4 regions of the Massilia sp. PAMC28688 genome follow, and region 2 is predicted to be linked to each of the others. Evidence: predicted binding sites of a transcription regulator. Region 2 holds the regulator's gene; each other region holds the start of a gene.
The links. The regulator LexA, encoded in region 2, represses DNA repair genes until DNA is damaged. The targets are predictions, from matches to a motif close to ACTGTATNNNNATACAGT.
Positions count from the first base shown of each region.

Region 1: the regulator LexA is predicted to act here: its motif matches at 4,294-4,311, upstream of KY495_RS23065 (VRR-NUC domain-containing protein).
Region 3: the regulator LexA is predicted to act here: its motif matches at 4,485-4,502, upstream of imuA (translesion DNA synthesis-associated protein ImuA).
Region 4: the regulator LexA is predicted to act here: its motif matches at 4,191-4,208, upstream of KY495_RS10745 (putative DNA modification/repair radical SAM protein).

Region 1 is NZ_CP080378.1:5,243,581-5,250,790, reverse strand. Features, by position in the region: gene KY495_RS23075 (LytTR family DNA-binding domain-containing protein) at 1-367, shown strand, start outside; gene KY495_RS23070 (ATP-dependent DNA helicase) at 348-2,624, opposite strand; gene KY495_RS23065 (VRR-NUC domain-containing protein) at 2,621-4,270, opposite strand; gene KY495_RS23060 (hypothetical protein) at 4,379-5,098, opposite strand; gene KY495_RS23055 (tetratricopeptide repeat protein) at 5,285-5,863, shown strand; gene KY495_RS23050 (phasin family protein) at 6,068-6,646, opposite strand; gene KY495_RS23045 (hypothetical protein) at 6,711-6,920, opposite strand; gene KY495_RS23040 (ATP-binding protein) at 6,977-7,210, opposite strand, start outside.
Region 2 is NZ_CP080378.1:3,518,604-3,525,813, reverse strand. Features, by position in the region: gene KY495_RS15760 (replicative DNA helicase) at 1-209, opposite strand, end outside; gene rplI (50S ribosomal protein L9) at 354-806, opposite strand; gene rpsR (30S ribosomal protein S18) at 834-1,124, opposite strand; gene priB (primosomal replication protein N) at 1,156-1,449, opposite strand; gene rpsF (30S ribosomal protein S6) at 1,484-1,876, opposite strand; gene KY495_RS15735 (DUF29 domain-containing protein) at 2,011-2,469, opposite strand; gene lexA (transcriptional repressor LexA) at 2,598-3,233, shown strand; gene KY495_RS15725 (PAS domain-containing protein) at 3,385-6,882, shown strand; gene KY495_RS15720 (tetratricopeptide repeat protein) at 6,903-7,210, opposite strand, start outside.
Region 3 is NZ_CP080378.1:3,388,157-3,395,366, forward strand. Features, by position in the region: gene KY495_RS15135 (rhodanese-like domain-containing protein) at 7-345, opposite strand; gene KY495_RS15140 (hypothetical protein) at 354-737, opposite strand; gene KY495_RS15145 (metalloregulator ArsR/SmtB family transcription factor) at 734-1,048, opposite strand; gene KY495_RS15150 (glutathione S-transferase family protein) at 1,289-1,948, opposite strand; gene KY495_RS15155 (YafY family protein) at 2,058-3,062, shown strand; gene map (type I methionyl aminopeptidase) at 3,107-3,862, opposite strand; gene KY495_RS15165 (ParD-like family protein) at 3,859-4,071, opposite strand; gene imuA (translesion DNA synthesis-associated protein ImuA) at 4,521-5,228, shown strand; gene KY495_RS15175 (DNA polymerase Y family protein) at 5,158-6,639, shown strand; gene KY495_RS15180 (YgiW/YdeI family stress tolerance OB fold protein) at 6,743-7,138, opposite strand.
Region 4 is NZ_CP080378.1:2,392,344-2,399,553, reverse strand. Features, by position in the region: gene KY495_RS10755 (S41 family peptidase) at 123-1,466, shown strand; gene KY495_RS10750 (UdgX family uracil-DNA binding protein) at 1,484-2,935, opposite strand; gene KY495_RS10745 (putative DNA modification/repair radical SAM protein) at 2,935-4,167, opposite strand; gene ftrA (transcriptional regulator FtrA) at 4,278-5,237, opposite strand; gene KY495_RS10735 (rhodanese-like domain-containing protein) at 5,332-5,736, shown strand; gene KY495_RS10730 (GNAT family N-acetyltransferase) at 5,736-6,209, shown strand; gene KY495_RS10725 (tetratricopeptide repeat protein) at 6,223-7,210, opposite strand, start outside.

The DNA of each region.
Region 1 (7,210 bases), 1.7 Mb from region 2:
TGGCCTGACGGCGGCCGTGGCCGATGCCGCGATCCGCAACAAGCCGCTGGGGCGGGTGCTCATTCGCGACGGCGCCCGCGTGCATGTCATCGCAGCCGACAAGATCGACTTCATCGAGGCGCAGGACGACTACGTGCAAATCCATGCCGAAGGCAAGGGCTATCTCAAGCACCAGCGCCTGTCGGAGCTGGAGAACCAGCTCGATGGCGACATGTTCGTGCGCATTCACCGCTCCTATCTGCTCAACATTGGCCGCATCAGCCGCATCGAGCAGGGCAAGGACAGCCACAGCGCGATTCTGCTCGATGGCTCGCGCCTGCCGGTCAGCCGCAGCGGCCTGCAGAAAGTCAGGAGCCTGATCGGCTGATGCCCGGCCGGTCCACCTTCCACCAGCGCGGCAGCAGGTCCTGCACGTCAGGCTGGGCGAAGCGATCGTCGATCAGGTAGACCACGCCGCGGTCTTGTTCGGTGCGGATCACGCGCCCGGCCGCCTGTACCACCTTCTGGATGCCGGGGTACAGATAGGTATAGTTGTAGCCGGCGCCGAAGATGGCCTGCATGCGCTGGCGGATCTGCTCATTGACAGGGTTCAGCTGCGGCAGGCCGAGCGTGGCCACGAAGGCCCCGATCAGGCGCGCGCCGGGCAGGTCGATGCCTTCGCCAAAGGAGCCGCCCAGCACCGCAAAGCCCACACCGCGGCTGTCGAGCGTGAAGCGGCCGAGGAACTGGTCACGTTCGGCTTCCACCATGCGCCGCGGCTGCCGGAACAGGGGCACCTCGGGGTACTGCTGCGCCAGTTGCGCCGCAACCTGCTCCATGTAATCGAAGCTGCTGAAAAATGCCAGGTAGTTGCCGGGCTGCTGCTGGTACTGGCGGGCGATCAGGCGCGCGATGGGCGCGGCCGAACTGGCACGGTGCTGGAAGCGCGTTGAGATCGTGTCCACCACGTGCACGGCCAGCTGCTCGGCGGCGAAGGGCGAGGCAATGTCCACCCACGGCGAATTGTCGGGCAGTCCCAGCATGTCGCCGTAGTAGTTCCAGGGACTGAGCGTGGCCGAGAACAGCGCCGTGGCGTGCGACATCGCAAAACGCGCCTTGAGGAAGGGGGCGGGCACGATGTTGCGGATGCAGAGCGTGGAATTCTTAGGGTCCGCAATGGTCGCGTCAAACAGCGAATGGTCGCCGAACTGCTCGGCCAGGCGCGCAAAGTGGAGGGCGTCAAAATAGAATCGCTGCAGCGCCGGCTCCATGGGGGCCGGATTGTCGGACACAAAATCGGTGATGGTGGAGCCGGCGCCCTGCAGGGCCGTGAGCAGCTTGTCGGGGATGGCGGCAATCACTTCGTAGCTTGCATGCGTGTGTACCGGCCAGGCGCGGGCCACCCGGTCCAGCGCCGTCCTGACCGGGCCCGATGCCACCGCACGCGCCGCGCGCAGGGCCACCCGGTCAAGTTCGGCGGAATACATCTGGCGTGCGCGCGCGACCATGTTGTGGGCCTCGTCCACCAGCACGCTCACTTTCCACTGGTTGGCCAGTGTCATGGAGTACAGCATGGCGCCCAGGTCAAAGTAGTAGTTGTAGTCGCCCACCAGCAGGTCGCTCCACTTGGCCATTTCGCTGCCCAGGTAATAGGGACAGACCGCGTGCGCCAGCGCCACCTCGCGCATGGCATCGCGGTCCAGTACCGCTACGGCGGCGGCGGCGCTGCGCGCGGCCGGCAGGCGGTCGTAAAAGCCCTGGGCCAGCGGGCAGGAGTCGCCATGGCATGCCTTGTCCGGATGCTCGCACGCCTTGTCGCGCGCCACCAGTTCCTGCACGCGCAGCGGCAGCAGCGGCGCGCTGCCGGTGATGGTGGCAGCAGCATCGATGACCAGGCGCCGGCCCGGCGTCTTTGCAGCGAGGAAGAACACCTTGTCGATCTGCTGCGCTGGCGCGGCCTTGAGCACCGGGAACAGGGTGCCGATGGTTTTGCCAATGCCGGTAGGGGCTTGCGCCATCACGCAGCGGCCGCTGGCGTTGGCCTTGAAGATGGTCTCGGCCAGGTCGCGCTGCCCCGGACGAAAATCGGGATGGGGGAAGCGCAGGGCGCCCAGCGCCGTGTCGCGCGCGGTGCGGTGGGCCGCCTCCTGCGCGGCCCAGGCGGCAAAGCGTTCGCACTGGTCGGCAAAGATGGCTGCCAGCGCCTCGGCGCTCTGCGTTTCGCGCAGCACGGTTTCCGTTTCACGCCCGATGTCGAAGTACACCAGCGCCAGGTTCACCTGTGCCAGCCCCAGTTGCCGGCACAGCAGGTGGCCGTACACGCGCACCTGCGCCCAGTGCAGGTGGCGGTGATTGTCGGGCATGCGCGCCAGCTCGCCGCGGTAGGTCTTGACTTCTTCGATCAGGTTGTGCCCGGGGTCGTAGCCGTCGGCGCGGCCGCGCACCAGCAGTTCCAGGCCATTGCTGCCCAGGTGGGTGCCGGACAGGCTCACTTCCGTCTGATACGTGGCCCCGCGCCGGCCCGCCACCACCGCGTGGCCGGCAATGCCTTCCTGGGCGGTGGGCGAGGGCGTGAAACGCAGATCCAGGTCACCCTGTTTGGCGGTGAATTCGCACAGGGCGCGCACGGCGACAGCGTAGGTCAAGCGTGTGCCTCCGACCACTGCAGGTAGCACACGGAAATCGGCATCTGGTGCGCCGCGCAGTACTCGATCCAGCGCAGCTGGTTGTCCTGCAGGCGGTCACCGGGGCCTTTTACTTCGATCATGTTGTAGCGCTGTTCGGTGGGCCAGAACTGGATCAGGTCGGGAAAGCCCGTGCGGTTGGCCTTGATGTCGAGCAGGATGCGCTCGCACCACTTTTTGAGATGCAGGGCCGGGATGCAGTCCAGTGCCAGGTCCAGCAGCTCTTCCGACAGCGCCTCCCACACCACGAACGGCGACTGGATGCCGCACTTGGCGTGGAAGTTGGCGCGGATGGTGGTGCGCCAGTCCTCGCCATCGAGCTGGTCGAGGCATTGGCGAAACAGCGCTTCGCGCCGGTGAAAGAAGTCGGCACTGAGAAGGTCGGCCGGCCCGCGATGGAAGGGGTGGAAAAAGGCGCCGGGGATGGCGCTGAAAATGGCGCGCCAGCACAGCAGGCCAAACAGCGCGTTGATGAGCGTATTCTCGACATAAAACACGGGCGCATCGTCGCGCTGGAGGTGGTCGCGCACCACCCCTTCCACCCACCACGATTCCTGCGGCATGGGCAGGCTCAGGTCAAGGCGGGTGATGGCCGGATTGCGGCGCCGGGGCGTTTTGTCGTGCCCCAGCTTGCGCCGCAGGCGCGGCCCGATGCGGGCCAGCTGCTGGCGTTCGGCGTCGCTCTCGGGAGCTTCCTGCGCCCGGGTCAGCAGCTCAAAAGCGCGCCCGTACTGCCCATCTTTTTCCAGCACCCGGATGGCGCGCCCCCGTGCGCCGGGGAAGCGGCAGGACAGGTACAGGGTGATGGCATTGGCCCAGTCCTTCTGCTTTTCCACGTGCTGGGCGATCTGGAAGACGAGCCGCTCGCGCCGGCTGTTGATCCAGTCATTGTCGAACACTGCCGCCGGCAGCGTTTGCAGCACCTCGTCCAGCGCTTCACCGAGCTCGAATCGTTCCTTGCAGGTGTGCAGGGCGAGGTAGTCGTCGACGTCGCGGCGGCTGCGAAAGCCGCGCGAGCCGCTCGAAAACTCCACCTGCTCGTACTTGAACACGCCCAGGTCGGACAGCACGAATTCCGTCCAGTCCTGGCGCAGGTTGCCGAAAAAGATCAGGCGCAGGCGGTCGCACAGGGGCTTGACGAGGATGCTGAAAGCCACGTCGCCTGATTCGCGGTACCAGTCGGAAAAGGTGCGCGGGTCGCCAAATTGCGCCCGCAACGCTTCCAGCTGGTCCGCCTTGCGCGCCCCTTTTTCGTGCAGCGACAGGCGGAACACGGCGGCCAGTTCTGGCTTGAGCAGCAGGTCGAACAGTTCGTCGAGTGTAATGACCGGGTCGCTCGTCACCCAGCCGGTGGGCAGCAGGGCGCGCGCCGCCTCGACGGGGCAGCCGATTTCCGCATAATTGAGCTTGCTGGCCCGAAATAGGGTGCCCTTGCGCATGACCATGCGGACGAACAGGGCGCGCGAAGGCTGCGGCAAGCCGGCAAAGGTGCCGATAAATGCGCGCTCCTCATCGCTGAGCAGGTCGTCATACCGTTCGCCGATCCATTCCAGTACCCGGTGGAAGTTGTCCAGGTAATAGAACTCATTTTCAAGAACTTTGCGCATCTGTACTGCCGGACTTCGTCATGACTGTGAATATATACAGTATAACTTCTGACCCGGGCAAAACCCAGAAGATTCCCCGCTTTCGGCTGCCGTGTGGTTTTTTGCCGCTCAGGGGCGCATGCCGTGCAGCGCACCGCACAGGTTTTCCAGCACGGCGCCCGGCGTGCATTCTTGGGCAGCGGCGCCCTGATCCGGGGGGCGGAGCGGCGTCAGGGTCAGGATCGAGGCGATCAGGACAACATCCGGGTCTGGCGCGGGGCTCGCGCGCAAGGCTGGCCGTGGCAGCGAAAGTTTGAGCGGGCGCGTCGCGGCCCCGGTTCCGGCCCGGGCAGCCGGCGTTGACGCCTTTTTCGGTGCCGGCAAGGACAGGTGCTGGTCCACCGGCATGTGCATAGGAGGCGACAAGGGGTCCGGAATGGGCAGTGAGGAGTCATCGAGCACCGGGGGCAGGGGATCGGCCGGCACCTGTGCTGCCGGCACGTGTTGTGCCGCGTGTTGCGCCACGTCCATTGCCGGCACGTCCGTTGCCGGCACGCCTGCTGCCATGGGCGCTGACACCGGAACCGGCGCAACAGGCGAGGGCGCCCCCGCAATTTCCGCGGAAATGATTGCTTTGCCACGCGTGGCGTTTTCATGTTCCTGGGCGATCACGGCCACGGTCAGCATCAAGCCGGCGACCACGATGCCACCGGCTGTCAGTACGGCAATCTGCATCCGCGACAGGCGCTGCGGCTCGTCGCTGTAGGCGTAGCGCCGGTAGGGCTTGGGTTTGCTATGGCTCAGGGCCGTGATGGTGCGGCGGGAGCGGTGGTCGTCAGGTGAAGGCAAGGCTGGCTCCGGAAAGATGTTGTCTTCCCGATTAGAAACAAACCACACAAGATCGTGATGACCTTGCACAAGATTTGCCGGAGAAGAAAGCCGCCTGTGCAGCCAGACGTATCGGTTGAGCTGGCGCAATCCTGGCCTTGGAACCTCGCCCAATAATGGCATTCCGACGTTTTCTCTAAGGCACTTATGTCAATTCACTCTACGCTTGCCGCCATTGCCTGCGTCGCCGTCCTGAGTGCATGCGCCGGTGCGCCACCGGCGCCGCCAGTGCCTGCGCCGCCAACCCTGGCCGCCCTGCTGGCCCAGGCCGAGGCCGCCCTGGCCGCCAGGCAGGAGGCACGCGCCATCGGCATCCTCAAGCAGGCGACGCTGGCGTTCCCCCGCGAGAAAGCGCCCTGGCTGCGGGCGGCACAGGTCAGCTTCGACTGTCACCAGTACGGTGAGGCGATCACCTTTGCCCAGGCGGCGCTGGAGCGTGATCCGGACGATATCAAGGCGCACAGTATTGCTGCCGTCAGCGGCCTGCGCGTGTCCAGCCAGGCCCTGCGCGACCTGGCCCACAAGAACAATGTGACCGGGCCCGTCAAGACGGAAGCCCAGCAGCTGGCCAAGCTGCTGCGCACCAGCATTGGCGGCGACATCATCGTGCCGGTCAAGCGCCCCCTTCCCCGGCAGCCTGCGCTCAAACCGCGCGTGGCGGACGAGGATGATCCGTTCCGCCTGCTGCGCGAGGACATGGCACGGAACGGATCGGCCGCCAAGTGATCGAACCAGCACCCAAGGAGAACGTCATGAGAGTACCCACCCGGATTTATGTAGCCAACCTGCCGGCACGACAGCGCACCACGGCCATTGTGCTGTTTCTGGTCATGTGCAGCGGCGTGGCGGCCGGCGCCGTGCTGTAGGGAACGTGCCGCCGGACCGACGCCGGCGGCAAGTGTGCTGTCTGGCCGGGCCTTGGGGCGGCGTTCAGGAAGGCTGCTTGCCGGCCGCGCCGGCCTTGGCGCCGGCTTTCACGGCGCCGCCCACCTGTTCGGTTGCCTTGGCAATTTGCGCTTCCACCACCTGGACCGCCTGGCGCGTTGCCTGGGTGACCTGCTCGTAGCCCTGGAAGGCATTGTCAATCGCGGTCTTGATGATCTGCACCGCATTTTCCGACCCCGGTTTCACATTCTTGGTCACGTCGTAGATCAGTGCCGTCAGCGTGCTCTTGGCTTCGGCCAGGTGGGCGTCGGCCGCGCTGGTAAATTCATTGTGGATATCGTCAATGATGACCTTGAGCTCGTCGCCATACTGGACGGCGCCCGCCATGTCCGGCTTGGCATGGGAGGTGGCAATGTCCATGGCGGCCTTGGCATCTTTGGCCTGGCTCATTTCCTTGCCCGCGGCCATGGCGCCCGCTACCGAATTTTTTGCCGTGGCCATGTTCAAGGCGACTACCTGCTCGACCCCATCGACCGCCTTGCTGGTCAATGCATTGAAGGTCATCATCTGAAGTTCGAAAAGCGTCTTGGTGGCGGATGCAAATTGTTCGGGATTCGTAAACATTAACTTCTCCTCAGTTTGATTGGATGCTACAGACGGCTTGCTTCATCTCCCCCGGTCAGGCAGGTCATTTATGTGGTGGGATTTCCTTTGTGCAGTGGCTGTCGCGGAATGGGCCGCTGGCTTTTTCCCAGCCAGGGCCGAGCGGAGTCTGGTGACAGACCAGTTTGCCGTCGGCCTTGCTGCGCCATTTGAACCAGGCTGCCGGCGCGGCCATCGCCGCCACGCACATGCATGCGAGGAGGGCGCCGACACCGATTGCTGGAATGGTCTTCATAAGGCCGAGCATAGCTTGTTCGGGCGGCAAGTCAAGTCCGGCACGTTATGCCGATGTCAAAGTGCCGGGTTGGCGCCTTGCCCATTGGGCGCAACGCGCGGCAGGGTGAGCGTAAACGTGGTGCCGCTGCCGGGCACGCTGTGCAAGTCAATCTTGCCCCCAAGAATGCCTGTGACAATGTTATGGGCCACGTGCAAGCCGAGGCCGGATCCGCCCGAGCCTAGTTTGGTGGTGTAAAAGGGATCGTACACGCGCGCTGCCACCTCGGGCGCGATGCCGTGTCCCGTGTC
Region 2 (7,210 bases):
GCCGGGCGCGAGGCGTTGATGAGCTTGACGACCTGCTCGAAAATGATGCGGTGGTCGTAGCGGTAAAAATCGTCGGCGTGCATCATGTCCGCAATACGGTCGAACGCGGCGTTATCACGCAGCAAACCACCGATCACAGACTGTTCTGCTTCAATCGAATGGGGCGGGATACGGAGGGCGTCGACTTGCGGATCGGATGGGGCATTCATGGCGCGAATTATACCTGCTTCGTGTCAAGAGGCTGTAATAAAAGGGTGAGTTTTCGCGCAGATTTACGGGAAGATAAGCGCAAAAAAGCCGGGCGAACCCGGCTTTTTGTGCATTGCAACAGACAGCTTGCTTAGGCAGCTTACTTACGCAGCTTCGCCCGTCACGGCAATGGTGATGTCCACCACGACATCGGTGTGCAGGGCAACCGATACAGCGTGCTCGCCGGTGGTCTTGAGCGGGCCGTTAGGCATGCGGACCTGGGCTTTTTCAACAGCGAAGCCTTGCTTGGACAGGGCTTCAGCGATGTCGAAGTTGGTCACGGAACCGAACAGACGGCCATCCACACCGGCTTTTTGCGCGATGCTGATGGTCATGCCGCCCAGCTTCTCGCCTTCGGCCTGGGAAGCCGACAGCTTGGCAGCTGCTGCTTTTTCCAGTTCGGCGCGCTTGACTTCGAACTCGGCAACAGCCGAGGCGGTCGCGCGGCGAGCCATTTTTTGCGGGATCAGGAAGTTACGTGCGTAACCGTCCTTGACCTTGACCACGTCGCCCAGGTTGCCGACGTTGATGACTTTTTCCAACAGAATGATTTGCATAGATTTCTCCAGTAGGTCTGCCAGCAATTAAGCGTGGTGCAGATCGGTGTAAGGCAGCAGCGCGAGGTAGCGGGCGCGCTTGATGGCGGTGTCCACCTGGCGCTGGTAGTGCGCCTTGGTGCCGGTCAGGCGTGCTGGCATGATCTTGCCGTTTTCCTGGACGAAGTCTTTCAGCGTATCGACGTCTTTGTAGTCGACCTGTTCTACGTTGGCGGCGGTGAAGCGGCAGAATTTCTTACGCTTGAACAGTGGGTTCTGTTGTTTGCGCTTTTCTTTCAGCTTGAGCTTGTTTTTGTCGAACTTTTTACCGAATGCCATTTGAGGCTCCTGTATCTAAAATGTGCTCCGCTTAAGCGGCGGCACTAAAATCAATGATGTGAAACACCAGGCTTTTGCTACTGCGGTTCTTCTTGGCCAGAAATCCTGTGAACTGATGTACGGCACCCAGTTCGGCCTGGCTGAATCGTCCTGAAATTTCACCTGCCGCAAAGGCAGCAATTTCAAACTCGACCAACCTGGGCACCCCTGCTTCGACCTGCTGCGAACTGTGCATCAGGGTGGCGGACACGATCGGCACGCCGGCCGGGGTGTAGCGCAAGACATCGCGCTCGCAAATCTGGGCTACGAACTGAAGTTGATTCAAAAGATCACATCAGGTTCAGGATTCTGTACAACAATTAGGCCGCGGCTGCTGGCGCTGCTGCTGGAGCCGGGGCTTCAGCGCGGTGGCTCTTGGCTGCGTCTTCACGTTGTACCGACTTCATCATCGGCGATGGCGTGGTTTCAGCCTTCTTCATCTTAACGGTGAGGTGACGCAGCACGGCATCATTGAATTTGAACGCGGTTTCGAGTTCCACCAGGGTCTCGTTGTCGCATTCGATATTCATGCAGATGTAGTGTGCCTTTGGCAGCTTCTGGATCGAGTAAGCCATCTGACGACGGCCCCAGTCTTCAACGCGATGAACATTACCGCCGCGCGTGGTCACGCTGGCCTTGTAACGCTCGATCATCGCCGGGACTTGCTCGCTTTGGTCCGGGTGGACGATAAAAACGATTTCATAATGACGCATGCAACACTCCTTAGGGACGTTTAAACAAATGCCCACCTCGGCGTCAAGACGAGTGTGGGAAGGGAAAGCCGGCGATTATAACCCGATTCGCGCACCGCTGGCAATGCCTGTGTTGCTTCCAGGTTATGGGTCGGTCAGGGCACGAAATCAGCGTCAAGCAGTTGCTCCTCGCTGTAAGGAAGCGCTGCCGGGAATATCGCTCTGGCCAGTCCGGTCTGTTCGGCAGCCTGCTCAACTGAGCCACGATAGTTCTCGTGAGCGAAGTCGAGAATGTGCCGGCGCAGACTGGGGCTGTCTTGCAGCACCCTTCCCAGCCGGGTGCGTTGCGTCCGCAGCGTTGCAAGCCAACTTTTGCTCTTGCGTTGTGGTTGATACTGGCACTTCAGGAGATGCACAACAATCAGGTCCAGTCGGCTTCGCACCTCACGACGTTCGCTGCGCAAGATCCCTCCGACTTCCTCGAATAAGTTGTCCAGGTCAAGTTTGTCAAACTGACGCTCACGCAGCAGCAGTAGCTGGGCCTCCAGCCACAAGGTGAAATCGGCTTCGTAATCGGCCTTGTCATGGACTTCTGGCCTATCGTTCAGGTTCATTTCTGCCTCCATCGCCCTTTGGACCGCCGAATCTGCAAAAAATTCAGGCAAATTCGCATTTAACACTTGCGCTGGGCGAAATACTGTACAAAAATACAGTCTGTTCATACAAACAGCCACCCCAGCCCATGATCAAGCTCACGCCACGCCAGGAACAGATCCTCAACCTGATCAAGGATGCGATCGACAACACCGGTTTTCCTCCCACCCGCGCGGAAATCGCCAACGAGCTCGGCTTCAAATCTGCCAATGCGGCTGAAGAACACCTGCAGGCGCTGGCCCGCAAGGGTGCCATCGAGATTTCGCCCGGCACCTCGCGCGGCATCCGCCTGGTCGGCGCCAGCGTGGAAGCCATTCCCCTGGTGCCCCCTACCCTCATGATGGCGCTGCCGCTGGTGGGCCGCGTGGCCGCCGGTTCGCCCATCCTGGCGCAGGAACATGTGGAAGCGACCTACAGCGTGGACCCGGCCATGTTTTCGGCCAAGCCGGACTTCCTGCTCAAGGTACGCGGCTGGTCCATGCGCGACGCCGGCATCATGGATGGCGACCTGCTGGCGGTCAAAAAAGTCGACAGTGCCAAGAACGGTCAGATCGTGGTGGCCCGGATTGGCGAGGATGTCACCGTCAAGCGCTACAAGAAAACCAATGGCCTCATTGAGCTGCTGCCGGAAAATCCCGACTTCAAGGTCATCAAGGTCGATCCCGAGCTGGATGACTTCGCCCTCGAAGGCCTGGCCGTCGGCCTGATGCGCAGCTGGCACTGACAGCCAACGGGCCGGCGCATGCCGGCCTTTTTTGTCTGCCGGCGCGCTGCGGCGCGCCCTTCCCGGCACAGGCAATGTATTATCGGCATGTCATCAATCCCCATGCTGATCGATAGCGTCATGCGGCTCTATCCTGGCGATTCCACCACCCATGCCGAGCGATCACGAGCCGCCTGCCCTCCACGCCCAGAGCCTCGGCTGGCAACTGTTTGAAAGCAGTCCCGACTGCGTAAAGCTGCTCAGCTGCGACGGCCGTGTCGTGTCCATGAACCAGAACGGCCTGTGCGCCATGGAGATTGACGATGTCTCCCGCTTGCTGGGGGCTGAGTGGAAGTCGCTGTGGCCGCCGGAGAGCCATCAGAAAATTGCATCGGCACTAGCGCTGGCGGCCGCCGGCGGCACCGGGCACTTCCAGGCATTCTGCCCCACTGCCAGGGGCGCCCCCCGATGGTGGGACGTGGTGGTGACGCAGGTGACGGCGCCCGATGGCCATACGCACCATTTGCTGGCCGTGTCGCGCGACATGACGGCCACCCATCAGGCCGAACGCGAACTGCATGCCAGCGAAGCGCGCTTTCGCTCGCTCGTCACTGCCACCAGCGCCATTGTCTGGAACCGCGCCGCTGCCGGTGGCCTGGTCACCGAGCAGCCCAGCTGGGCCGCCTTTACCGGTCAGACGGCGGCGCAGTACTTGCACGAAGGCTGGCTGGAAGCGGTCCATCCCAACGACCGCGCCGGCACCCTGCGCGACTGGGAGCGGGCATGGACGACGGGTACTGTTTTCCAGACCCGCCACCGGCTGCGCCGTGCCGATGGCCACTACCGCGACATGGATGTCAAGGGCGTGCCGGTAGTGGGCGATGACGGCGAGGTAACTGAATGGATTGGCGTGCACGTCGACGTGACGGCCGAGATCGAAGCGAGCCGGGAACGCGAACGACTGTTCAAGCAAGTGCAGGCGGCCAATCAAAGAATGAATGACATCCTGCGCCAGACCCCTGCCTTCATCTGCGTGATGCGCGGTCCCGAGCACATCGTTGAATTGATCAATGAACGCTACCTCCAGCTAGTGGGCAACCGCAACCTGGAAGGCCGGCCCTTCCGCGAAGCCTTGCCGGAAGTGGCCGGACAGGGTTACTTTGAAATGCTCGATTCTGTGTACCAGAGCGGTGAACCGTTTTTCGGGTTCGACATGCCCGTGATGCTACAGCGCAAGCCCGACATGCCGCTCGAAAAGCGCTTCATGGACCTGGTGCTGGCGGCGCTGCGCGACGCCGATGGCCGGGTGACCGGCCTGCTCGCCCATGGCGTGGACCAGACGCACCGCAAGATTGCGGAGGCAGCCCAGCACGCCAGTCATGAGCGCCTCCTGCTGGCCACGGAAGCCACCGAGCTTGGCTTGTGGAGCTGGACGCCCGAGACCGACGCCGTGACGTGGGAGAATGCCCGTCCCTACGCAATCTTCGGGGTGGCGCCGGGCGACGGCCCGGTGAGCGCGGCGCGCCTGCTGAGCGACTTCCTCCACCCTGACGATGCCGCCGGGTTTCGCCAGGCAATCAGCCAGGCCGGCGTGGTCGGTGCGCGCTTCTTCTTCCAGGGCCGCATCAGGCGGCCGGACGGCGTGCTGCGCTGGGTGGAGTTCTTTGGCCGCGCCATGGCAAAGCGCGATGATGCGCCGGCCGAGCTGGCAGGCACGGTACGGGATATCACGGCACGCAAGGAAGCAGAAATTGCCCTGTACGACAGCCGCGAGCGCTTTGAAAAGATCGTCAGCCAGGCCGCCACCGGCGTCGTGCAGCTCGACACCACCGGCTGCATCACCTTTGCCAACGCCCGCTTTGCGCAAATGCTCGGCTATCCACTGTCGGAAGTGATCGGCATGAACATCGTCAGCGTCACGGCGCCTGACGCGGTAGCGGCCACAGCCAGGGCCATGCAGCAGCTGTTATCAGACGGCATCGGCTTTGTGATTGACAAGCATTACCTGCGCCGGGACGGCTCCTTGCTGCCGGCCACCAGCAGCGTCAACGCCCTGCGCGATTCGCGCGGCGAGGTGCAGGGAATGGTCGCGATCGTGCTCGACACCACCCAAAGCAAACTGGCCGAGCAGGAATTGCGCGCCAGCGAAGAGCGCTACCGCACCGTGTTCGAAGCCATGGACCAGGGTTTCGGCATTATCGATATCCTGCTTGACGATGCCGGCCAGCCCGCGGACTACCGGTTTGTGCAGATGAACAGCATGTTCGAAAAGCATACCGGGCTGCGCAACGCGACCGGCAGGACCGTCCGCGAACTGGTCCCCGACCTCGACCCGTTCTGGATCCATACCTACGGGCAGGTGGCGCTGACCGGGGAAGCGGTGCGCTTTGAAAGCGAGGCCAAGGCCATGCAGCGCTGGTTCGATGTGTATGCCACCCGCATTGGCGGGCCAGGCAGTACCAGGGTCGCACTGCTGTTTAGCGATGTCACGGCGCGCAGGCAGTCCGACGAACGCCAGCGCCGCCTGGCGGCAGACCTGGAGGAAGCGGACCGGCGCAAGACCGTCTTCCTGGCCACCCTGGCGCACGAACTGCGCAATCCCCTGGCGCCTATCCGCAGCGGCCTGGGCGTGCTGCGCATGGCGGGCGACAATCCGGCCACCCTGGCCCGGGTGCGCGAGATGATGGAGCGCCAGGTCGGCCACATGGTGCACCTGATCGACGACCTGCTCGATATCGCGCGCATCAGTGGCGGCAAGCTCGATCTCAAAAAAGCCCGCACCGACCTGCGCACGGTGCTGTCGAGCGCGATGGAAACGAGCATGCCCGCCATCGAGGCCGGCCACCATCAGGTGGCCGTCAACCTGCCCGCCAGCGCCCTGTATGCGGAGGTGGACCACATGCGCATCGCCCAGGTCGTGGCCAACCTGCTCAACAATGCCGCCAAATACACACCCGCGGGCGGCCGGATTGCCTTGTCCATGGCAGCTGCGGGTGACTGCGCCGTCATCGAGGTTGCCGACACCGGCATCGGCATTGCGCCCGAAGCGCTCGACAGTGTCTTTGACATGTTCAGCCAGGTGGGGGCAAGCCTGGGCCAGTCACAGGGCGGGCTGGGGATCGGACTGTCACTGGTGCGGCGCCTGGTGGACATGCACGGCGGCAGCGCCAGCGTGGCCAGTGCCGGGGCCGGCCAGGGCAGCACGTTCACCGTGCGCCTGCCGCTGGCCGGCGCCGGTGCCGGCCAGGGCGGCGAGGCGGTGCGCACCCACGGCGACGCTGCCGGTGCCGGTCCGCGCAGGGTACTGGTGGTGGACGACAATGTGGACGCCGCCCAGACCTTGTGCATGCTGCTGGAACTGGGCGGCGACAGCACGCGCATGGCGCATGGCGGCCGCGAGGCGATCGCAGTGGCGGCCGATTTCAAGCCGGCGCTCGTATTCCTCGACATCGGCATGCCGGGCATGAATGGCTACGACACGGCGCGGGCCATGCGCGCCATGCCGGAACTGGCAGACATGATGCTGGTGGCACTGACGGGCTGGGGCACCGACAGTGACCGCAGCCTGTCGGAACAGGCCGGATTCGACCGCCACCTGACCAAGCCGGTCGACATGGATGCGATTGAACGGGTGCTGGCCGAGTATGACAGCAAGACGGCGCCCGGCTGAAACCGGCACCCGGAGGCGCTTTACTTGCGGGCGCCTTCCACCATCTTGTTGTGCTCGCGGACATAGGCATCGGTCGCATCGCGCCAGGCGGCGTAATCGGCCAGCAGCATCTTGGACCCGACCCGGGCTTCTTCCACGATCCGTGCCTGCACGCCTTCCAGGTGCTTGCCTGCCGCGTCCATTTCGTCCTTGGTCATCAGGTCTGCCACATCTTTGGGAATCAGCTTGGTGAGCGGAGACGAGGCATTGATGTTTTCCACAAAGCCGTTGTAGCACGCCTGCCAGCCCTGCACTTTTTCGGCCACGGCGCTGATTTCATCGTTCTGCT
Region 3 (7,210 bases), 130 kb from region 2:
CCTGATTCAGCTTGCGCTGGCCACCGGCAGGCGCGCATCCACCCAACCGGTAATGCCGGCCGACATGACCCGGACATCGGTGTAGCCGAGCTGGCGCGCACGGCGCGCAGCCCTCGGCGCCTTGGTGCACAGGGGATTGGAGCAGTAAAACACCAGGCTGGTGTCCAGATCCGCAGGCAGGGCGCTGGCCGCATGGTCCGGCGCCAGGTTCAGCGCGCCCGGCACGTGTGCCTTGCGCCATGCGGCCGGCGCATTGAGGTCAATGATCGTGGGGCTGGCCTCGCGCATGCGTGCATGCAGCTCTCTTGGGGCAATGGTTTTCAATCCCATCAGCATGGCAAACATGGCGCCTCCTATCCGTTAATGCGCACATAGCGCAAGATGGCAGCAAACAGGGCAATGGCCAGCAGGACGCCACCGACCACGCTGGCGTGTTCCAGCGGCGCGAGCAGGGAAGCGAGCATATAGGCCAGGCCGCCCAGGACCAGGCTCCAGCCGGCGAAGCGGCGCGCGGCCTGCTCCTGCGCCGGCGTGCAGCGCACACTGGCCAGCGAGGCGAGGGCCTTGGGGATGGCGTTGGCATATACCACCACCACCGCGCCCAGCAGCGTGCCCATGAGGCGCTGCGACCATTCCACGCTCAAGTGGGCGGGGCTGAGCCAGTTGAGCAGGGCGGCGCCGCCGAGGATGAAAACGGCGCCCAGGACGGAACGGCCAATCGGGTTGGTAGCGGTCATGATTTCTCCTTGTGTGAGGGAACATCCTTGGTGTCCGTTGCAGGCCGGGTGACCTGCAGGCCAAACGCCTGGGCAAAACCGAGCAGCGCGTCTTCCAGCACCGACATCTTGAGACGGTAAGTGATGGTGCGGCCTTGCTTGTCAGCTTCGATGAGGCCGGCACCGACCAGCACGGCAAAGTGCGCCGACATGGTGGGCTTGGACACATCGAACATGTCGGCCAGCTCGCCCGCGCCGATCGGTCCCTTCTGCAAATGCTGGAGGACCGCGCGGCGGGTAGGGTCTGACAAGGCTTTGAAGATTGTGCTCATGCGTCGATTATTAGCTAATCATCGAACAATGTCAATGCTATTTCTCACGCCACCCGCTCATGCAAGACCGGTGGCATTGGTGCGCCGTTCTACGTGCGCTATCGGTACCGGGTGTACCGGGTGCAAGCCCGCTGCCAGCCGCTGCCTGGACACGCGGGCCTGGCCGGCGCCAATGTCACCGGCCGGCCGTCAGGCTGCCGAGGGCTTGATGCCGGAATGGCGAAATTGGCGTTTCTCGACTCAGCGCTGATGCGCGCCGCTTTTTACCGCCGCCTCGTGGGCCGCGGCCAGCGCGGCGTCGCGTTCTGCCACCCTTTGTGCGGCCGGGCGGGCGGTGATCTGCGCTGCATACTCCGCGAACACCGCGCGTTTTGGCACGATGCCAAAATCCATGCCCCAGCGCAGCGCCACGCCCCACAGCACATCGGCCGCCGAGATGGTGTCGCCGAGCAGGTAGGGCGATGATGTCAGCTTGGTTTCCAGCACGCCGAGCATCGTATCGAAGTCGCCATAGGGGGTGTGCATGGGTTCCACCGGTGGGCGCTCCAGAAATCGGTCCACCAGCGCCGGCTCGTAGCAGGCCGCGTAATAGACAAGCCAGCGCAGGTAGGCGCCGCGCCGGGGATCGTCAAGCACGGGCGACAAACCGGCGTCGGGAAAACGATCGGCCAGATGGATGAAGATGGCCACCTGTTCGGTGACCAGCGTGTCGCCATCCAATAAGGCTGGCACTTTTCCAAGCGGATTTATGGCAAGGAAAGGTGGCTGGCGCTGCTCGCCTGCCTTCATGTTCAGGACCCGCAGTTCGTACGGCGCGTTGAGCTCTTCGAGCAGCGTCAGCACGCCGGACGAGCGGCTATGGGGCGCATGAAACAGGGTGATGGGACGATGTGATGTCATGGTTTTCTCCTTCAATGGTTATTCTCGGGGCGGCCGGCGGCGGCCGGTTGAAGACAGAATACGACGACCACCCTGACATCTTTTGTCAGGTATGCGATAGACTGGCTGCATGCGCGCCAGCCGACTCCTTTCCATCCTCACCACGCTGCAGGCGCGCGGCCGTGCCAGCGCGCGGGCGCTGGCCGATGAGTTCGGGGTATCGCTGCGCACCATCTACCGGGATGTCGATGCCCTCAGCGCGGCCGGCATTCCCATCTACAGTGAGCGCGGCAATTTGGGTGGCTATCGTCTGCTGGACGGTTACAGGACACGCCTGAACGGGATCTCGGCCCTGGAAGCGGAGTCGCTATTCTTGAGTGGCTTGCCCGGGCAGGTGGCCGACCTGGGGCTGGGCGCAACGTGTGCCAGCGCACAGGACAAACTGCTCGCTGCACTGCCGGCCGCGATTCGGGCAGGCGCGGGCCGGATGCGGTCGCGTTTTTATTTGGATGTGCCGGGCTGGTTTGACCAGAGCGAACGCCCTGCCTGCCTTTCCCGCTTGGCCGAGGCGGTCTGGAGCGAGCGGCCGATTCATATCCGCTACCGCAGCTGGACGGCCGAGAAAGAACGCGTGCTCGATCCGCTCGGCATTGTGCTCAAGGGCGGCGCCTGGTATCTGGTGGGCCGGACCGGGGCCATTATCCGCACCTACCGTGTGTGCCGCATCCTGCAGCTCGAACTGCTCGAAGGGCGCATCGATACGAGCGAGCAGTTTGACCTGGCATCGTACTGGACCGACAATGCGCGCCGCTTCGTGCAGGAGCATCACCCGGAACAGGCCACGCTCCGTCTCTCGCCGCGGGGCTTGAAGATGATGGCGGCTTTGCTGCCGCCGTTTGCCGTCGCTGGCGCGGCCATCTCGCCACCGCACGAAGACGGATGGTGTACGGTGTCCCTGCCGGTTGGGCCGTTTGAATACGCCGCTCAGGATGTGCTCCGATTTGGCGCAGAAGCGCAGGTGCTCGCACCCGAGCAATTGCGCCAAAAGGTCATGGGAATCGTCGGGCAGCTGGCGGCGGCCTACGCGGTAGCCCAGCCATTGCACACGGGGGAGGCGCAACGGGAAGCTTCGTGAATCGCAGCACTTGGCACCTGCCGGCCCTGCTGCGCATGGTGCGGTTATTCGTCGGGACGCAAGGTCAGTACCCGCACACCGTTGCGCGTCACGGCCACCGTGTGTTCGAACTGCGCGGACAGCTGGCCGTCGCAGGTAACGACGGTCCAGCCGTCCGCCTCGGTCTGCACCTCGCGCTCGCCCTGATTGATCATCGGCTCGATCGTAAATACCATGCCTTCCTTTAGCACCAGGCCCGTTTTCGGCTTGCCCCAGTGGAGGACCTGGGGCGGCTCGTGCATCTCGCGCCCGATGCCGTGGCCGCAGTATTCTTCGACCACGGAGTAGCCGTGCGCCTTGGCGTGCTTTTCAATGGCGTGGCCCACGTCGCCAAGACGTGCGCCGGGTCGCACAGCCTTGATGCCTTTCCACATGGCGTCGTACGTGACTTGTACCAGCCGTTTGGCCGCGGGCGAGACTTCGCCGACCAGGTAGGTCTTGCTTGAATCGGCGAGGTAGCCATTCTTTTCCAGCGTGATGTCGAAGTTGACGATATCACCGCTTTGCAGGATGTCGGCGGTGGAGGGGACGCCGTGGCACACCACGCTGTTGCGCGACGCGTTCAGCGCGTACTCGTAGCCGTACTGGCCCTTGCTGGCAGGGCGCGAGGCGAGGTCGTTCACGATGTAGCGATCCACCAGGTCGTTGACGTCCATGGTCGACATGCCGATCAGGTTCAGCTGGTCGAGGTGGCTGAAGACACGGGCCAGCAATTTGCCCGACTGCGCCATGAGCGCGATTTCTTGCGGACTTTTCGTCATGTCGCCGCGACCCTGACCGCCTGCGGCGCCATGCCTGCCGTTCTCAGCTCGCGGGCGACAATCTCGCTGAAACTGAGCGATGGATTCATTTCGCACAGCATGCCCATCCTGATCCAAAAGGCGGCCTGGCCGTTGATGGAGCGGCAGGTGACGGCGCTGGCCTTGCGCAGCTGGTCGTGCAGCTCTTCATCGATATTGACGATGCCCATACTACCTTTCATATATAAATCGTATATGGATTATATATTGCTGATGAGCTGCGGCGCAATGGAGCATGCGGTAATGGAAAGTGAACCGGTTATTCCGATCCGTTGTCCTTAGCTGCGAGGGGAGGGGCCACGGGTGTCATCACACTTTCTCCAATAGCGGCAGCGCCGTTTTCACCTGCATGATTGACTTTGAGGATGCGGCTGCCAAGTGCGGTGCCGGCGTGGAGGGACATGATTGCCTTGACAGAATGATTTCAGTTTCGTGAATGAACAAAGAGTAACATTCTATGCTGCGGCGGCAGACATTCAGAAAATAAATAGACCCGGCTGTCATAGGGAAAACCCGTGTTTTCCACGGTCATTGCCAGCCTCTTCCGCACAAAACCACCTTGCCAAAAGCGGGTCGGGATAGTACTGTATATCCATACAGTACTTTTCAAGTTGACATCATGAGCACACCCGCATTATCCGCTTCTCCGGAGGATTTGCATCCCTCCCTCTGGCGCGCTTCCCAGCTGGCGCATGCGACCGCGCGCTGTGTCGATACCGGCCACGCCACGCTCTCGTCCCAGCTCCCCGGTGGCGGCTGGCCCACCGGCACCCTGATCGACTTGCTGCCCCAGCAGCCCGGCATTGGCGAACTGCGCCTGCTGCGTCCGGCCCTGCTCAAGGTGGCCAAGCGCCGCATCGTGCTGCTGCAGCCGCCCCATCCACCGCAGGCGCTGGCGCTGGCGGCCATGGGCCTGCAGCCGTCACAGCTGATCTGGATCCGCAGCAGCCGCAGTACCGATGCCCTGTGGGCCGCCGAGCAGGTGCTGCGCAGCGGCAGCTGTGGCGCGCTGCTGTTCTGGCAAAGCCACGCGCGCGGCGAATCGCTGCGCCGCCTGCACCTGGCCGCCCAGGGCGGCGAGACCCTGTTTTTCATGCTGCGCCCGCTGGCGGCGGCCCAGGATTCCTCGCCCGCGCCGCTGCGCCTGTCGCTGCGCCCGGCCGTGGGCGGCCTGGAGATCGGCTTCGTCAAACGCCGGGGACCGCAGCGCGATGCGCCGCTGTTCCTGCCCCTCACACCTTCTTTACTGCAGCGCCATGCGACTTTGGATCGGGCTATCCCTGCCCCAGCTCCCGCTCGAAGTGTTCAGCCCGAACTGGTCGGCTGACAGCGGCAGCGTGGTCCTGGAACAGGAGCGCGTACTGATTGTGTCGGCCGCTGCACGCGCCGCCGGCGTGCAGCCGGGCATGCGCCGCGGCGGCGTGCTCATGCTCATGCCGGAGGCGCGCCTGCACGAGCGCTTGCCCGAGCATGAAGTCCGGGCCATGCACGATGTGGCCATGGCCCTGCTGCAGTACACGCCGCTGGTGGCGCAGGCCGAGGAATCGACCCTGCTGATGGATATCGGCGCCAGCCTGTCCCTGTTTGGCGGCATCCGCGCCTTGTGCCGGCGCATTCGCGCCAATTTGCGTTCGCTCGGTTTCACCGCCTCGCTCAGCTGCGCGCCCACCGCGCGCGGCGCCTGGATGCTGGCGCGGCGCGGTGCCGGCCGGGCGCTGACCATGGCCTCCATGGTGCGGCGCCTGGACCGCCTGCCCAGTGCGCTGCCGCCACCGGCACGCGCCTTTGCCGCCTGGTTCGAAGGCATTGGCTGCTACACGCTGGGCGACATGCGGCGCCTGCCGCGTCCCGGCCTGCAGCGCCGCTGCGGCCGGCCCTTGCTCGACCTGCTCGACGCGGCCTATGGCATGACGCCCGAACTGTTTGACTGGATCGAAGCGCCCACCACCTTCAGCGCCAGGCTCGAATTGTTCGACCGCGTGGAAAACGCCGAGGCGCTGCTGTTCGGCGCCCACCGCCTGCTGTTGCAGATGACGGGCTGGCTGTGCGCGCGCCAGCTGGCCGTGGAGCGCATCGTGCTGCAGCTCGAGCACGAGCGCGGCAAGGTGGCGCGTCCGCCCACCATCATCGAAATCGTGCTGGCCGAAGCGACCTGGCGCGACGAGCACCTGGTGCGTCTGCTCAAGGAGCGGCTGGGCAAGGTGGAGCTGGTGGCGCATGTCATCGGCCTGGTGCTGGAAGCGCCCCAGGTGCAGGCCATGGCGCCGCCGTCGGATTGCCTGTTTCCCGATCCCGGCGGCAGCGAGGATGACCAGCAGCGCATGCTGGAACTGCTGGTGGCGCGCCTGGGGCCGGACAATGTGCTGCAGGCCGCGCCCCAGGCCGATTATCGCCCCGAGCTGGCCAATATGTGGGTGCCGGTGCAAAAGAAGGTGACGATGCGCGCCATGGCGGCCCAGATGCCCCCGGACGTGCTCAGTTTGCCGCGTCCCAGCTGGCTGCTGGCCAAGCCGATTGCGCTCTTGATGCGTAACCACCGGCCGTTCTATGGCTCGCCCCTGAAAATGGCGTCCAACCCGGAACGCATCGAGGCCGGCTGGTGGAGCCAGTCACAGACGCGCGACTATTTCATTGCGGAAGGGCAGGACCACGCCCATTACTGGGTGTACCGCGAACGCATCGTGGGCGCGGCCGAGGATGCCGAGCCGCGCTGGTTTTTGCATGGCTTGTTTGGGTAGGGGCTGTTTTTCCGCCAGCCGGTGCGCCGGCAGCGAGCATGTCGTACGCCGAAAGATCCGAAGCGGCCATGGGAGCCGCCCGGCCATTCGGCGAACAGCGCACTTACTTGACCTTCTCGATTCGCTCCACTTCCACTTTCGGTTTGCCCACCAGGTCCTTGTCAAATTCGCCCAGGATGCGTACTTCCATCTTGTCGTCAATCGGTGTATTGGCAGGCCAGATGTCGTCATCGATCTCCAGGTCGATCTCGCCGCTGCTGTCGGCAAAGCGATAGTCCTCGTCACTGGTGCGACGCACGATGCGCCCTTGCAGGCTCACCATGGTGTCATCTTTTCCCGACGCCATCAGCGCGCGCACGGTGGTCGGGGCAACGGTGGCTGCTGCCTTGTTGGTGGTCACCACCGCGCTCCTGGCGCTGCCCGGCCCGGTGTACTGGGCATACGCTGCGCTGCTTGCGGCGCCAATGAACGCCATGCCAATGATGGTAGCTAATTTCATGTGGTCCTCCTTGGTCGTGTAGGAGCGTCAAGATTACCCTTTTTTCACTTAACCTTCACTTAACGGATCCTC
Region 4 (7,210 bases), 1.1 Mb from region 2:
GGCGCGGACGACCGCGGACGCTGGCACCGTGCCCGCGCCCAGCCGGCTCAAGGGCAGCAGTCTACCTCAGCCGTTGGCACAGCAATTGCTAAACGGTTCTGACAACCTTTTCGAAAGCCTCCATGCGCCTGACCGTATTTCTGCTGTTGTCCCTGTTGTCACTGCCGGCGCCGCCCGCCGTCGGCCAGACGCCGCTGTTGTCCGCCGCGCAGCTGGGCGAAGACCTGGCGGAGATCCAGTCGCACATGGCCCTGATCCATCCCGACCCAGGGTTTGCCGGCCAGGGCGGCGATATTGCGCAGGCCATGGCGCGCGTCGGCGAGCAGCTCACTGTCCCGCTGTCGCGCGAGCAGGCATGGGCCGCGTTCGCCACGCTGAACCCCGCCTTTGCGGACGCCCATATGCAGGTCACCGTGCCCGACGTCATGGGGCAGACGCGGGCCCATCTGGATGCAGGCGGCAAGCTGTTTCCGTTCGAAGTGGTGGTCGAACCCGATGCCACGCTGCGCATCCGCAGCGCGCTCGGCGGCGGCAGCACCGCCTACGCGGGCGCTGCGATCACCCGCATCAACGGGCAGCCTGCGCAGCAGGTGGTGCGCACGCTCCTGGCCCGCGCAGCCGGCGACAGCGAAGGCTTTCGCGCCAATCATTTGTCGTGGCGCATGTGGCTCCCCTACTGGAAAATGTTTGGTGCCCCGCCCAGCTTCCAGATCGAAATCGCGGGCAAGGGATTGGTCCAGGTCGCGGCCAGCGGCGCGCTGCCCGAAGCCCTCAAGGAAGACTTTGAGCATCTGTTCCGCTTCGATATCTTGCCAGGCGGCGCGGCGCTGCTAACCGTCAGCGCCTTCATGGCGGAAGATCCCCGGCGCTTCCTGGCCTTTACCAGGGCGGCCTTTGCCCGCATGCAGGCAAGCGGCGCCACCGTGCTGATCATTGACGTGCGCCAGAACGGGGGCGGCGATGACGCTCTGTGGAAAGAGGGTATCTTGCCGTATCTGGCCAGCAAGCCTTATCGCCACACCTCCAGCTATATCAAGAAAGTCATCGCCGGGCGCGACAGCGCCGCGGAAGCCCTGGGCAGCGTGGTGCGCGCCGACCATCACAAGTGGCATCCGCCGGAGCTGGCCAATCCGCTGCGTTTCACGGGACAGACCTACGTGCTGGTGGGACGCATGACGTATTCATCGGCCGTGCTGTTTGCCAATGTGATGCAGGACTTTGGATTTGGCAAGCTGGTGGGCGAGCGCGGCTATGCGCGTACGCGTCAAAGCGGTGGCACCCAGGTACGTACGCTGCCGCATTCAGGCTTGACACTGGTGGTGCCGCGCATGGTGCTGGAACGTCCGGCAGGACCCCAGGCCCAGCCCCTGCTGGCGCCGGATATCGTCTTGCCCGATGATCCCGTCAACCGGCGCGGCCTGATTGACGCCCTGCTGGCGTGGCATCACCGGCAGGCGGCGCAGTAAAGTCTGCTGGCGCGCCATCACAGCCCCAGCTGCCGCGCCTCGCGCAAACCGGCCACCATGACCTCAAAGGCCTGGGCCTTCATGTCCTCGCCCGGCACCCGCAGGATGTAGGACGGGTGGTAGACCGTCACGATCCAGCGGCCCTGGTGCATGAACGGTTTTCCGAGCACATCCTTGAGCGTGGCATGGGGATTGCCCGTCACGGCCTTGAGCGCCGTGCTGCCCAGCGCCACGATCACCTTCGGCTGCACCTGGGCCAGCTCGCTGTCGAGCCAGTAGCTGCAGGCTTCCACCTCGCGCTGGGCCGGGGTCTTGTGCATGCGCCGCTTGCCGCGCGGCTCCCACTTGAAGTGCTTGACCGCATTGGTGAGATAAATGGCGCCGCGCTCGACCTGCGCATCCTGCATGGCGCGCGCAAGCAGCTGCCCGGCCGGCCCCACGAACGGCTCGCCGGCCAGGTCTTCCTGGTCGCCCGGCTGCTCGCCCACCAGCATGATGGCGGCCGTCTCCGGCCCCACGCCCGGCACTGCCTGGGTGGCATCCTGCCACAGCTCGCAGCGGCGGCAGGCGTCAAGCGTGCTGGGGGTATCGCGCTGGGGCTGGGCCTTGTCGGGCGCAATGGGAATCACGGTGCCGCCGCGCTCGCCCACGCTGCGGGTCTGGCCCACCTTGCGCGCACCGGCCGCGGCCTGCGTCACCATTGCGGGCACGATGGCGCCCTCGGGCAGGTTTTTCCAGAAGCGCGATGGAATATGGCCGTGCATGAGTTCGGCATTGAGGCGGGCCGGGTTGAAGATGCTGCGGTAATAAGTGAGCCACAGCGCTTCGCCGGCGTCATCGATGTCTTCCGGGCCGCGCATGAGGGGGCCGGTGCTGTGCAGCGTGGTGCCATCCCACATGACGCTGGCCTCGGGCGTGGCAATCATCCAGGTGACGCGCCCCATGCGCGCGGCGAAGTGCTGCGCCACCTGGGGCAGCACATCGTGACCGGGCTCGAACCAGGCGACAAAGCGCGGTGGCCCGGCCTGTTCGTGCCGTTCCCGAAAACGGATGTAGGCATGCATGTCATGCTCCTCGCGCTTGACTGCCTTGACCATGGACGTCAGCTTGGCGCCATCTTCGTCGGCCGGTGAAATGACATCGTGCTCGCCCTGCTGCCAGCGCCACAGCACCAGGTACAGGAAGGCCCAGCGGTTGGGCACCCGGCAGCAGGCGGCCGTCTGCAGCATGTCCATGAGCTTGCGCGAGATGCGCACCGTGGGGCTTCCCCGTTTGACTGCGGGCGCGCCTTGCGGTTCCTCGGCATGCGCAAACAGGTCGCCGCCGTCTTTTTGCGAAATCCACTGCACCGCATGCGGCGGCACGTGATGGCCGAGCAGGTCGCGCGCTGCCGTGCGCCACTCGTCAAACGAATGGACCAGCACCGGACGGCCTGCGGCCACGGTGGCGGCGGCGCCTGAACCGCTCATCAGGCTGCCTGCAGTTCCGCCCATAGATCGAGCTGTCTGGGGGAATGTTCGGCCATGGAGCGGCGCAGCACTTCCGAGGCGGTGGTATCGGCGGCGGGGCGGTAGTCGGCCGTGACGATGAAGGGCGCGATTTTCTTCATGCTGCAGCGCAGGCGCGTGAGGTCGGCGTAGCGGATGCGGCGCAGGCGGCGCAGCTCCACCAGGCGTTTGGCATTGCGCAGGCCAATGCCGGGCACGCGCGCGATCATGCTTTCCTCGGCCATGTTCAAGTCCAGCGGAAAATGTTCGCGGTGCGACAGTGCCCAGGCCAGCTTGGGATCGATGTCCAGCGCCAGGTTGCCGGCGGCAGGCAACAGTTCGCCCGCCTGGAAGCCGTAGCCGCGCATGAGGAAGTCGGCCTGGTACAGGCGATGCTCGCGCTGCATGGGCGGCGGCGCCAGCGGTACCGTGCCCGGGCTTTGCGGGATGGGGCTGAAGGCCGAGTAATACACGCGCTTGAGCTTGTAGCTGCCATACAGGGTCTGGGCGGTGGACAGGATGGTCTTGTCGTCGCTGGCGTCCGCGCCCACGATCATTTGCGTGCTCTGCCCGGCCGGGGCAAAGGTGGGCGACCTGGGTTCTTCCGCCTTTTCGTCAAGCTTGCGGCGAATGGACCCCATGGCCAGCTTGATGGTATGGACGTTCTTTTCAGGCGCCAGGCGCTCGATGCTGCCTTCGGTCGGCAGCTCGATATTGACGCTGAGCCGGTCGGCATACTTGCCGGCGGCGGCAATCAGGGCCGGGTCCGCGTCCGGAATGGTCTTGAGGTGGATGTAACCGCGGAAGTGATGGACCTCGCGCAGCTGGCGTGCAATGGCCACCAGCTGCTCCATGGTGTAATCGGACGACTGGATGATGCCGGAACTGAGGAACAGGCCATCGATGTAATTGCGCAGGTAAAAGTCGACCGTGAGCTTGACCACTTCGTCGACGGAAAAGCGCGCACGCGGCACGTTGGAAGTGCGGCGGTTGACGCAATATTGGCAATCGTACACGCAGAAATTGGTGAGCAAGATCTTGAGCAGGGACACGCAGCGCCCGTCCGGCGTATAGCTGTGGCAAATGCCCATGCCATTGGTGGCGCCAATGCCATCCTTGCCTTCTGACGTGCGCTTGGGCGCCCCGCTGCTGGCGCAGGAAGCGTCGTATTTGGCCGCGTCCGCGAGAATTTCCAGCTTGTCCATCAATTCCATGGTGTCCGGCCTTTGTCCTGATTACTGTATGCCCATACAGTATAGTACACCACGCCGGGCGCGGGCGCAGCACGGCTGCGATGGGATGGCCAGAATGTGGCGCGGACGACTCAGGGCGGCGGGGCCGCGAAGCGCTTGCGGTAGGCGCCGGGGCTGGTATGGAGCAGATTGCGGAAATGGCGGCGCAGCGATTCCTCGGACCCGAAACCGGCCAGCTGGGCCACCCGCGGCAGCGGCAGGCCGGGCGACTCGAGCAAATCCCTGGCAATGGCTACCCGCTCGCGAATCAGCCAGTCGACCGGCGCCATGCCGGTGGCAGCCTGGAACTGGCGCTGCAGGGTGCGCGTGCTCATGGCGGCAGCGCGCGCCATGGACGCGAGCGTATGAGGGAAGGCCGGTTCGGCCCGGACCCGCGCCATGAGCGCGGCCAGGCGCCCATCCTGGTCCGGCGCCATGGGGCGCGACACGAACTGCGCCTGCCCGCCTTCGCGGTGCGGCTGCACCACGAGGCGCTGCGCCACCAGGTTGCCGATGCGCGCGCCGTGGTCGCGCCGCACCAGGTGCAGCAGCATGTCCAGCCCGGCCGCCGAGCCGGCCGCGCTCACGATCTGGCCACCATCGACGTAGAGCAGATCGGCCTGTACCTCAATGGCCGGGTAGCGCTCGCGCAGCTGGCGCGCGTAGCGCCAGTGCGTGGTGGCGGCGCGCCCGTCCAGCAGGCCCGCCACGGCCAGCACGAACACGCCCGAGCAGATCGAGCACAGGCGCGCACCGCGCTGCGCCGCCGCCTGCAGCGCCGCCAGCAAGGGTGCCGGCGGCGCCTGGTCCGGGTCGCGCCAGCCGGGAATGATGATGGTGTCGGCCCGTTCCAGCAGCGCCAGGGTATATGGGGCATCGATGGTGATACCGCCGGCGGCCCGGATTGGTCCTTCCTCGACTGCGCACACGGCAAAGTCATACCAGGCCACGCCCAGTTCCGGGCGCGCCAACGCGAATACTTCCACGGCGCAGCCGAATTCAAACGTGCACAGGCCATCGTAGGCAAGGGCCACAACAAGATGCTGGTTCATGGCGTCATGTTACCGGAGATTGGCGTTTGCGCCACTACCCCCGCCGGCGGCCGGCGCCGATAATCTGCTCGTCAACCACTACAGGAGCATGACCGTGTCCATCGTTACCGACATACCCGCCGCCAGCCCCGCCCACGCCCTGGCGCATTTCGAGGCCATCATGCAGCACGAGACCGATTGCTGGGATGTCCACCACGCCCTGCAGGGCGGCGCCCGGGATTTCGTGCTGCTTGATGTGCGCGGCCCGGCGCAGTTTGCAGCTGGCCACATCGACGGTGCCGTCCACCTCCCGCACGGGAAAATCGTGGCCGCCAAGATGGCCGATTACCCGGCCGGCACGCTGTTCGTGACTTACTGCGCCGGCCCCCACTGCAATGGCGCGACCCGCGCGGCGATTCGCCTGGCGCGCCTGGGCCATGCCGTCAAGACCATGCCGGGCGGGATCACGGGATGGATCGACGAAGGCTTTGCACTGAAGCAGCTGCCGGCGGCGGCCTGATGCCGCCGTCCGGCTGCACGGTGCGCCCAGCCGCTGCGTGCGACAGCCCTGCCCTGCTTGCCCTGATGCGCGAGCTGGCCGTGTTCGAGGGCTACAGCGCGCAGTTCCGGGTGACGGAACAGGATTTGCTCGCGCGTGGCCTGCAGGCTGACGGCTCGCCCCAGTTCGCAGCGCTGGTGGCGCAGGCGGGCAACGGCCCGCTGTTGGGGTACGCCGTCACCTGTTTGCTGCCGTTCACCTTCGACCTGCGGCCCAGCCTCGTACTCAAGGAATTGTATGTGCTGGCGCAAGCGCGCGGGCAAGGCATCGGCCAGGCGCTGATGGCTGGCGTGCTGGCGCAGGCGCACCAGCACGGGTGCGGGCGTATCAAGTGGGATGTGCTGCCTCACAATCACGCCGCCAAGGCGTTCTATCGCGCCTTCGGCGCCCGGCAGGACACTGCCTGGGAGGGCTGGATCCGGCACTTGCCGTGATCGGCCGCCCCGGCTAGGCCAGCTCGAGCTCTTCTTCCAGGCGTGCGATCTGCGCCACTTCATCAATATTCATGCGCTCGGTGACCTGGTCGCGCGCGGCACGCGCGCCGTGGGCGCCGCCACGCTCGGCCTGCGCCAGCCATGCATAGGCCGCCAGCAGGTCGTGGCCGGCGCCATGCCCGGCAGCGTGCATCAAGCCAAGGTTGAGCTGTGCGCGCGCATGGCCCTGGCGCGCGGCACGCACATACCAGGCGTAGGCCGCGTGGTGATCCGGGGTCACGCCGTTGCCGCTGTCGTAGCGCAGGCCCATTGCGAACTGGGCCCGGGCGTAGCCTTGCGCGGCCGCCTTGAGGAACCACGACACGGCCAGCTGCGGGTCGTACGCAGGGCTGTCCACCCGGTCGTGCAGCACCCCAAGCATGAACTGCGCCGGCACATAGCCTTTGTCGGCGGCGCGCCGATACCAGTGCAGGGCTGCCTGCTCGTCCTGTGCCACGCCGGTACCGGCGTCGCAGCGCAGGCCCATGTCGAACTGGGCGCGCAGATGGCCCTGCGCTGCGGCCAGGCCGATCCAGTGCGCCGCCTGCAGTGCGTCGATGGCAATGCCGCGGCCGCCGTCGAACAGCAGACCATAGTGATACTGCGCGCTGGGGAAACCCTGGCGCGCGGCCTGCTCGAACAGGGCTGCAGCCCTGACGTCGTCGCGCTCCACGCCCTGCCCGTTCTGATAACGCAGACCAAGATGGTCCAGCGCGCCGGCATGATGCTGGGCGGCGGCCTTGCGGTACCACTCCAGCGCCAGCACCTCGCTGCGCAGCGGCGGCGCCGCGGTGTCATGCAGCAGCCCGAGATTGAACTGGGCACTCGCATGGCCCTGGCCGGCCGCGCGCCGGTACCAGTGCGCGGCGCGCTCGCTGTCCTGCACCAGGCCTGTCCCCTTGTCGTAGCGCAGTCCCAGGTTAAACTGCGCGCCCGCATGGCCATGGTCGGCCGCCTTGCGC